DNA from 3 places in the Amycolatopsis alba DSM 44262 genome. Region 2 is predicted to be linked to each of the others. Evidence: riboswitches for the same ligand, from Rfam matches in the RefSeq annotation. Region 2 holds a riboswitch; each other region holds the start of a gene.
What was found. A riboswitch is a leader RNA that binds a small molecule or an ion and turns the genes downstream of it on or off. The one in region 2 is predicted to bind S-adenosylmethionine.
Positions count from the first base shown of each region.

Region 1: another riboswitch for S-adenosylmethionine. It lies ahead of AMYAL_RS0112045 (methionine ABC transporter ATP-binding protein); the one in region 2 lies ahead of AMYAL_RS0105275 (aminotransferase class V-fold PLP-dependent enzyme).
Region 3: another riboswitch for S-adenosylmethionine. It lies ahead of thrC (threonine synthase); the one in region 2 lies ahead of AMYAL_RS0105275 (aminotransferase class V-fold PLP-dependent enzyme).

Region 1 is NZ_KB913032.1:2,569,144-2,572,409, forward strand. Features, by position in the region: gene AMYAL_RS0112040 (4-(cytidine 5'-diphospho)-2-C-methyl-D-erythritol kinase) at 1-240, opposite strand, end outside; gene AMYAL_RS0112045 (methionine ABC transporter ATP-binding protein) at 362-1,372, opposite strand; SAM riboswitch class I at 1,583-1,673, opposite strand; gene rsmA (16S rRNA (adenine(1518)-N(6)/adenine(1519)-N(6))-dimethyltransferase RsmA) at 1,921-2,757, opposite strand; gene AMYAL_RS45845 (DUF222 domain-containing protein) at 2,949-3,266, shown strand, end outside.
Region 2 is NZ_KB913032.1:1,154,627-1,157,892, forward strand. Features, by position in the region: gene AMYAL_RS0105270 (hypothetical protein) at 1-322, opposite strand, end outside; gene AMYAL_RS0105275 (aminotransferase class V-fold PLP-dependent enzyme) at 342-1,706, opposite strand; SAM riboswitch class IV at 1,739-1,853, opposite strand; gene AMYAL_RS0105280 (M23 family metallopeptidase) at 1,982-2,665, opposite strand; gene AMYAL_RS0105285 (potassium/proton antiporter) at 2,797-3,266, opposite strand, start outside.
Region 3 is NZ_KB913032.1:236,474-239,739, forward strand. Features, by position in the region: gene holA (DNA polymerase III subunit delta) at 1-920, opposite strand, end outside; SAM riboswitch class I at 1,056-1,188, shown strand; gene thrC (threonine synthase) at 1,201-2,466, shown strand; gene AMYAL_RS0101035 (ComEC/Rec2 family competence protein) at 2,484-3,266, opposite strand, start outside.

The DNA of each region.
Region 1 (3,266 bases), 1.4 Mb from region 2:
CTGCGCCGCCTTCCAAGCGAGATTGTTGGCCCCTGTCGGTACGGAACCTTCACCTTCGCCATAGACCTCGACGCCGGGGTCCTCAGTGACCGCGACGGTCACCTCGTCGGTCAGGGAAAGCGCCTGGAACACGGTCACCAGCTCGTGGTAGCCGTCCGGGCGTACGTCACCGACCGACAGGTGCAGGTTGACCTTGGCGGGAACCCTGACGGTTACTGGGGGCGGTACGACGGCGAGCACGAGTCAAGCCTACGTGGCCGCTCCACTTGTGCCGCCACCAGGAGAAAAGAGAACAGGACGAGTCGGACACGAATGGGCCGCCCCGGACGGATTCCGTCCGGGGCGGCCCATTCGTCAAGAATCAGGCAGCGACGCCCTGCGGGCCGCGGACCGGGTGGGTCACGTGTCCACCGCGTTCGGCGATCCAGGCGAGCGCGGCGTCCGCACGCTCACCGCGCACACCGAGACGGAACCGGCCGACCGGCGTGTCGCCGATCCGGGTCAGGCCGCCTCCGATGGTGGCGAGCTCGACGTCGAAGCGACCTGCCGCCTCCGGCAGCAGCGCGCCGACCGATGCGAAGCCGACAAGCACGACATCCACCGCGCGGTCGTACTTCGAAGCCTGCGCCCGGCCGGTCTCGATCGAGGGCAGGAGCGCCTGCGCGGTCCGGCTGTTCGGGTCGGAGACCAAGTCGAGCACCGTTCCGCGTTCGATGATCGCCCCGGCCTCCAGAACCGCGACGTCGTCGCAGACACGGCGAACCACGCCGGCGTCGGGAGTGGTGAGCAGGACGGTGACTCCGAGCTCGGCACGCGCCCGGTCGAGCACGGTCAGGACCGCGCCGGACTCCTCGGGCTGCACACCCGCGGTCGGGTCGTCGGCCAAGAGCACGGACGGCCCGGCGGCCAGGGCCTTGGCGATGGCCACCCGGCGCAGCTGCCCCTCGGACAGGTCGCCCGGCCGCTGCCCCGCTCGCGGGGTGAGCCCGACCAGGTCGAGCAGGTTACCGACGCGGTTGCGGCGCTGCGGCCCGTCGAGACCGAGCTGTTCGAGCGGCGACGCGATGTTGCCGGCGATGGTGCGCTCGGCGAGCAGCTCCGGTTTGGTGCTCACGACACCGACCTGACGGCGGATTTCGCGCAGACGGCGGCCGTCAAGGGTCCCGGTGTTGAGCCCGTCGAGGCGAACGACGCCCCGGTCGGGACGCTCCTGAAGCCCGATGCAACGAGCGAGGGTCGACTTGCCGGAGCCTGCCGGACCGACGACTCCGAACAGCGAGCCCGCTTGGATGTCCACGCTCACATCGCGCAGGGCGACGACGGGATTTCCGTTGAGGGGAAAGGACTTGGACAGGTTTTCGACAGTGATCACGAAGGGCTCCATGCAAATGGGGCGCTGCTTCTTTCGAGCGCGCCAACCGTCACCGAGTAGCCGTCCGAACGGACGGATTTCAGAGGTAAGGGAAGAGACTCAGGCAGTAACGGTGGAGCGTCGACACGCACTTACCGTGCGGCGACCTTCATCGACGACACGTCGCCTGGTCAGCAGGAGCGGGTGGGTGACCCTGTTCATTAGGCACAGCCTCCATCGGTCCTGGCGGTAGCACCTGCCCTGTGGAGGGTGGTTGCTGCGACTTCGGCGAGCCAGGTCTCTCAGTCGCTCGGGATGGCTCACTGAGTAAAACCGATCCCACTGGATGAAAGCAAGCGCGTAGGCGCAGATCACACGTCTGGTCGCGTCCATGATACAGGATCTGCTGTCCACATTATGGAACGACACTAGCCGTCCCTGTGTTATGGCGGGGCCCCTGCCTGCTAAGACAGGTCTGGATCATGCAGATCGAGGAGAGGACTTACGCTTTCGTGCTGACATCGACCGGCACGCGTTCTCGAGGTACCGGTCACATCTGCCACAGGTGGTCAGCCTGCTGCAGCGGCGATCCGGACGAACTGATGAACATCCAACTGCTCGCCGCGGGTCTTGGGGTCGATACCCGCCTTCTCGAGCAACTCGCCCGCGCGATCGGCGGAACCCGCCCATGACGCCAATGCCGCGCGCAAGGTCTTCCGCCGCTGCGAGAAGGCGGCGTCGACCACCGCGAACAGCCGCTCCCTGGCCACAGACCACACCAAGTCACCTCGCTCGAAAGCGACCAGCGCGGAGTCCACGTTCGGAACAGGCCAGAAGACCGCACGGGGCACTGCGGCGACCTTGCGCGCCTTGCCGTACCACGCGAGCTTGACGCTGGGCACGCCATAAGTCCGGCTTCCAGGGCCTGCCGCCATTCGGTCCGCGACCTCGGTCTGGACCATCACGAGACCACTGGTCAGCGACGGCAGCTCGGCGAGCAGGTGGAGCACGACGGGAACGGCGACGTTGTACGGCAGATTCGCGACGAGCGCCGTCGGTCGCGCAGGCAGGTCGTCCGCCGTGATCCGCAGTGCGTCCGCCCCGACGACCTTCAGCCGCTCGGCCCCGCCTCGCTCGGCCACGGTGTTCGGCAACCGCCCCGCCAGTACAGGGTCGATTTCGACCGCGACGACTTCGGCACCGGTCGCGAGCAGGCCAAGCGTCAGCGAGCCGAGGCCCGGCCCGACTTCCAGTACGACGTCGCCTTCGCCGATCCCCGAAAGGTCGACGATGCGGCGCACCGTGTTGGGGTCGTGCACGAAATTCTGGCCGAGCTTCTTGGTCGGACGTACGTCCAGCTCGGCCGCCAACGCCCTGATCTCCGCAGGCCCGAGCAGTTCAGTCACTTGACGATCGTAGCCAGCCCCCCTGAGCCTCGGCTGGCGGCCGCGACTCGCCCCCATCACCCTTCCGACGGTTCCCATCTGCACGCGTTCCACTTCAGGGTGATGGGCACAAATTCGCACTGCCGGAGCGTAATGATCATTCACCCGATCGATACCGTGCACTCGTTCGAATCTGGCCCGACAATCGAGGGATGACCAGCACAAACACTCCCAAGACCTTCCCGCTGAACCTGCCGGAAGGTGACGCCGATCTGCTCCTCGACGAGTTGCAGACACGGCTACGCGAAGGGCGGCGTCTAGCCGCCGAAGTCGGCCAGATCCTGGCCGAGATCGAGTCACGTGGTGTCCGAGGCCTATTCGGGCACAACTCGATCGCCGTCTTCTACGAGCATGTTGCCCGTGTCCCCCGAGCGGAGGCACAGAAGGTGACTCGTCGGGCGCTGGCGCTCAACTCGAGACGTGCGCGCGACGGGACATCGACTCAACCCGTCGCGCCCTTGACCGGAGTC
Region 2 (3,266 bases):
GGACCACCCACCACGGCACGACTCTCCCCTCGCGCCTCATCCGCAGCGTGTAGTACAGCGCGGTACCGGCGTAGATCACGAACACGGCGAAGAACCAGGCGTCCATCCGGCCGACGTCGCCGAACGCGACGGCTATGGCGGTGTTGCTTTCCCGGCTCATCTCCACGCCGGGGCCGACGCCGTACAGCCCGCCGGTCCCGTAAGGCGCATAACCGGCCCGGCCCTCGTACCGGCCCGTGCCGACGGATGAAGCCACCACCGCCAGTTGGGCGAATCCCAGTAGTGCCAGCGGAAACCAGTAACGCGGTCGCTCATTCCCCATGCGGGACGAGGGTAGTGGGTCAGGCGCAGAACGGGGGAAGCTCCCGCGGGTCGTTCTCCGGAACCCAGCGGCCTTCCGGCTTTTCGTACTGCCAGCGCGCGCCGCGGGCGACGATCTGGCGCAGTGCCAGGACGACCCGGTCCACGTGTTCGGTGGTGCTGCCGAGGCCGAGGCTGACCCGCACGGCCTGCTGGCCTGTCGAACCGGCGGCGGAGATCAGCCGTTTGGTCGCGACATGCGCGCAGAACGCGCCGTCCCGGACGCCGATGCCGTACTCCGCGGACAGCACCGCGGCGAGCCAGCCGGGGTCGAAGCCGTCGACGACGAAGCTGAGCGTGCCGACCCGGTCGACCGGCGCGTCGAACAGCCGCAGCTCGGCGAATCCGGGGATACCGGCGAGACCGCGACGCAGCCGCGCCAGGAGTTCGTCCTCGTGGGCGACGATCGCGTCCCAGTTCGCGGCCAGCGTCTCGCAGGCGACACCGAGCGCGTAGACGCCGACGGTGTTGGGGGAACCGGCTTCGTGCCGCTCGGCACCGGCGTTCCAGACCACGCCGAGCTCTTCGGAGTCTCGGGTGACGAGCTTCGTCGCGCCACCACCGGCGAGGTACGGCTGGGCGGCGCGCAGCCAGTCGGCGCGGCCGATCAGCGCGCCGGCACCGAAGGGCGCGTACAGCTTGTGGCCCGAGATCGCGACGTAGTCGACGTCCAGTTTGCGCACGGAGATCTTGCGGTGCGGTGCGAGCTGCGCCGCGTCGAGCGCGATCCGGGCGCCGTGCCGCCGGGCGACGGCGGCGATCTCCTTGACCGGCAACAGTTCCCCGGTCACGTTGGACGCGCCGGTGATGACGACCAGCCGCGGTCCCTGCGGGCAGTCCGCGAGTGCTTCGTCCACAGCGGACACCGCGGCGAGGCGGGTGCGCGGGGTCTGGATCCGGCGGACGTTCGGACCCTTCCACGGCAGCAGCGCGGCGTGGTGGTCGGTGTCGAACACGACGACCGACGTGTGCTTCGGCAGGCTGCGGGCGAGAAGGTTGAAGGAATCGGTGGTGTTGCGGGTGAACACGACGGTGTCGGTCGACCGCGCGTCGACGAAGTCCCGCAGGATTCCGCGCGTGCGCTCGTAAAGCTTGGTGGAGATCTGCGAGGCGAATCCGGCGCCGCGGTGGACGCTGGCGTACCAGGGCAGGAATTCGTCGACCGCGTCGCGCACCTTGTCCAGACAGGGAGCGCTCGCCGCGTGATCGAGGTTGGCGTAGCCGATGTCGCCGCCGGTGACCAGCGGAACCCGCAGATCGGCGCACGCCACCGTCGGAATTTCTTGCGACACAATGGTTTCCGCGACAGCGGCGGGGGTGCTGGTGCGTTCGAGAGCGAGAGTCATCGTCATCCTCCGGGCCAGGGGACCCGACGAGGATCCCGCGCTTGCCCGTCGCACCGCGCGACAGGCCAGGTCCTCACCCGGGGCACCCCACCGCGGAAGGAGGGTTGCCGGTCAGCTAGCCGGGGCTTGACGCTGACACTCGTGACCTACGAACGAAGTTAGCGGATGGACCGGCGATCGAGCCACCCCTTGTCCGGATGTTGAGACGCCGGTCACGCATCGCGCAACCGAGGAGAACCGTTGCCCGGCGCCGCGCCGCGCCAGGCAACGGGAGGTCAGACGCGGAATCGGCCCGGCAACGGGACGATCGAACGCGAAGAGACCTCGGTCGCGGTACCGGAGTACTGATCGGTGCCCGCGGTGAACTGCCAGCCGCCGAAGGTCTTGCCGTCGACAGCCTCGCCATGCGCCTCGGCGACCTTCGTCGAGACCTCGTCGTAGGACAGGCCGTTCCAGTTGCCCGCGTCGACGCCGAAGTCGCGCGAGTCGCCGCCCTTGGCGGTGGCCGCGGGCAGGGTCCACAGGGTGAAGTGCACGTGGGCGCCGGTGCTGCTGCCGCCGCAGGGCAGCGCGTTGCCGGTCCGGCCGAGAGCGTCGCCGGGGGCGACCTGCTGGCCGTCGGTGACCGAAATGCGCTCCATGTGGTAGTAGCCGGTCCGCCAGCCGCCGTCGTGGTCGACGGTCACCCAGTCGCCGCCGTCGCAGTGCTGGATCCGGACCGTGCCCGCCAGCGGAGCGCGGACGGTCTTGTCGCCGGGGCTGAAGTCGATGGCGTTCTTCACGCCGGAGTTCCCGTTGTCCGAGTGGATCCCCGCCGAGTAGACCGACTGGCCCGCGTCGAAGGGCAGCCCGAACGCGGGGAACGCGCCGGCCGCCGACGCCGCCGGTGCGGCGAGAACCACCCCGACGAGTGCGGCCGCCACACCCAGACCGGCGAACCGCGCAGGAAGTTTCGTCACCTTGCGTACTCCTTACCCCGTGACACTCACCCATTCGATGGAGTCGATTGCCGGGAAAGTAATCCAAAAGGAGTACAAAAGGGAAGAATTTTCTGAGATCAACCGACGAACAGCTGGTGCCGGTTCGTGACCTACTGGCCGGATTCGCCCTTCCACCTGGCGAGGCGTCCGGCGCGGTCGACGGCACGGAGCCGTCGTTCGGCCGTGTCACGGGCGTCGGAGGTGGTCACGACGAGTAACTGGTCGCGTTCCTGGAGCCGGGTGTTCTTGTTGGGCGTGAAGCCGGTGCCGTCGCGGACGAGGAGGCTGATCGTCGCCCCCACCGGCAGCCGCAGTTCGGCCAGGTAGACGCCGTGCATCTTCGATCCGGCGTTGATGCGGACCTGCAGGAGTTCCGCGCCCATCTCGTCGAGGGGCGCCGAGTCGACGTCGATCTCGTGCGCTTCGGAATGCTGAGCCAGTCCGAGCACCCTCGCGAGCGGCGTCAGCGTCGCCCCTTGGAGCAACGTCAGCACGATGACCAGCACGAACACCGCGTCGACCAGCTCCTGGGCGCCGGGCACCCCGGACGACAGCGGGATGAGCGCGAGCACGATCGGGA
Region 3 (3,266 bases), 920 kb from region 2:
TTGGCCGCGGCACCCTTGACCTCGGCGTTGAGCCGGGCGACGATCCGCATCGCGGTGGCGAGGCCGTCCTGCCCCCAGCCACGAGCCTGCCCTTGCGCCTTGCGGACCTTCCACGGCGGCATCCCCAGCTCGCCCGCCATCTGGTTCGGGTTCCCGCGACCAGCTCCCGACACCCGCGCGATCGTCCGGACGGCGTCGGCGAGGGCATCCGCGACCAGCACGTGCGGAACACCCAGCTGCATCGCCCAGCGCAGCGACTCCAGCGCCGCCGTCTTGTCGCCGGCGACGGCTTTCTCGGCGACGGCGAACCCGTTCACGTCCGCACGGCCTCGGTGGTAGCGCCGGACGGCCTGCTCGTCGACCGTTCCACCGGCGTCCGCGACGAGCTGGGTCGCGGCCGACGAAAGCTCGCGCAGATCCGAGCCGACGGCGTCGATCAGGGCGAGCACGGCCGCACCGTCGATCTTCCCGCCGACCCGGCGGACCTCGTTACGGACAAAGGATTCGCGCTCCGCGGGTTTGGTCAGTTTCGGGCACTCGACGACCTCCGCCCCTGCCTTCTTCAAGGCCGCGGGAAGCGCCTTCGCGGCCTTGCTCCGGCCGCCTCCGCTGTGCACGACGACGAGCACGATGCCCTCGGCGGGTGCCTTGACGTAGGCCATCACCCCGTCGGAGAGCTCCTGCGAGATGTCGTGCGCCGATTCGAGGACGATCACCCTGCCCTCGGCGAACAGTGAAGGGCTGACCATCTCCGCGAGTGCGGGGACTGTGAGGTCCGACACCCGGATCCGGGTCAGATCCGCCGTCGGATCGGCCGCTTTGGCCGCGTCCGAGGCGCTGCGGATCGCGCGTTCGATCAGCAGCTCTTCCTCACCGAGAACCAGGACCAGCGGCGATGGGGCGGAAGCTTGCGTCGTCACGGAGAGGATCCTCCCACTCCTCCTCTCGTGTGCTTTGTCCGGTGATGTGTTCCGGGCACTGTGGCCCCACCTGAGCCTCATGTCGTACGGTGTTGGCGAGGCGACGCGATCATGTGCGTGCCGACAATCGAATACCGCTCATCCAGAGGGGCAGAGGGAACGGCCCGATGAAGCCCCGGCAACCGGCGTCAGCCTGTCATCCCGCGATCGCGGGATAGCTGACGAACACGGTGCCAATTCCGGCCCGCCATGGCGGGGCAGATGAGGAAAGGACCTCGCGATGACCGCAACCCTCGGCACGACCTCCACCACCAAGACCCCGGATCTCGGACCGGCCGTCGAACTGGTGTCGAAGGAAGAGGGACACCGGCAGCCGCTCGCCCCCGAATTCGTTTCCGCCGAGGACTTCTCGCCGCTCGAGGTCGCCTACGACTTCGGCCGCGTGCGTCGCGAGGACATCGAATCCGGGCCGAACAACATCTGGCGCTACAAGAAGCTCCTTCCCGTTCCGTCGAACGTCGAAGAAATCCCCAACACCGAACCCGGCGCCACCCGGCTCGTCCAAGCCGACAGGCTCGCGAAAGCCTTGGGTGTCAAGAAGGTCTGGGTCAAGGACGACACCGGCAACCCCACTCACTCGTTCAAGGACCGCGTGGTCGCCGTCGCACTGGCCGCCGCCCGTGAGTTCGGGTTCGACGTGCTCGCCTGTCCGTCGACCGGCAACCTGGCCAACGCCGTCGCCGCCGCGGCGGCCCGCGCCGGCTGGCGGTCGGTCGTGCTGATCCCGAAGACCCTCGAGCGCGCCAAGATCCTCACCACCGCCGTGTACGACGGCGACCTGATCGCGGTCGACGGCAACTACGACGACGTGAACCGGCTCGCCACCCAGCTCGCCGCCGAGCAGGAGAGCTGGGCGTTCGTCAACGTGAACGTCCGGCCCTACTACTCGGAAGGCTCCAAGACGCTGGCCTTCGAGGTCGCCGAGCAGCTCGGCTGGCGGCTTCCCTCGCAGATCGTGGTGCCGATCGCCTCCGGTTCCCAGCTCACCAAGGTGGACAAGGGTTTCCGCGAGTTCGGACAGCTCGGCCTCGTCGACGAGACGCCGTACAAGGTGTTCGGCGCGCAGGCCACGGGCTGCTCCCCCGTCTCGGCGGCCTTCCGCGCGGGCCACGACGTCGTCCAGCCGGTCAAGCCGGACACGATCGCCCGGTCGCTGGCGATCGGGAACCCGGCGGACGGCCCCTACGTCCTGGACGTGGTCAACCGCACCGGCGGCGCGATCGAAGACGTCACCGACGAAGAGGTCGTCGAAGGCATCCGGCTGCTCGCCCGCACCGAGGGCATCTTCACCGAGACCGCCGGCGGGGTCACCGTCGCAACGGCCAAGAAGCTCATCGAGGCAGGCAAACTCAACCCGGACGAGGAGATCGTCCTGCTGATCACCGGCGACGGTCTCAAGACCCTCGACGCCGTCGAGGACAAGGTCGGCCCGAAGGCCACCGTCAGCGCCTCGGCAGACGCGGTCCGCGAGGCTCTCGGCATCTGAGTTCCCGCCGGCCCGCCTCAAGAACGAGGCGGGCCGCGGGGCTCACCCCGGCGCACCAGGGAGAGTCCTCGCGCGTCGGCGACGACAGCGGTGTCGCCATCCGTGTCCGTTCTGGCCACGGAAGCACCGACCGCCGTCAGATTGTCCAAAGTGGACTTGTTCGGATGGCCGTAAGTGTTTCCGGCGCCGACACTCACCAGCGCGAGCCGCGGCGCGACGGCGTTGAGGAAGTCCGGTGCGGTGTAGCGGCTTCCGTGGTGCGGGACCTTCAAGATCTCGGCACGCAGATCGGCGCCCTCGGCCATCAGGTCGGCCTGCGCGGCGAGTTCGACATCGCCGGTCAGCAGCACCCGGCCCGCCGGGGTTCCGGCGCGCAGGACGACGGACCCGTTGTTGATCACCGTGCCGTCCTGTTCACGGGCCGATCGCCGGGTGACATAACGCGGCCCCAATACATCCAGCGACAGCCCCGGCCAGTCCAGCCGTTGCCCGATCCCCAGTTCCAGCAAGGGAATCCCGCGACGTGCGGTCTCGTCCGCGATCTGCTGCCATGCCCACGCGGGAGCACGACCCGGACCGACGGCGACCGCCCCGACCGACCTGCCCTCGAAGACGGATTCGAGACCGCCGATGTGGTCGGCGTGCAGATGACTCAGCACGATCAGCGGAACCCGGTCCACGCCGAGCCTGCTCAGGCATTCGTCGACCGGCCCAGGTTCCGGCCCGGTGTCGACCAGGACCGCCCTTCCCGGCTCGCCCGTCGCGAGAACGACGGCATCGCCCTGTCCGACGTCGCAGGC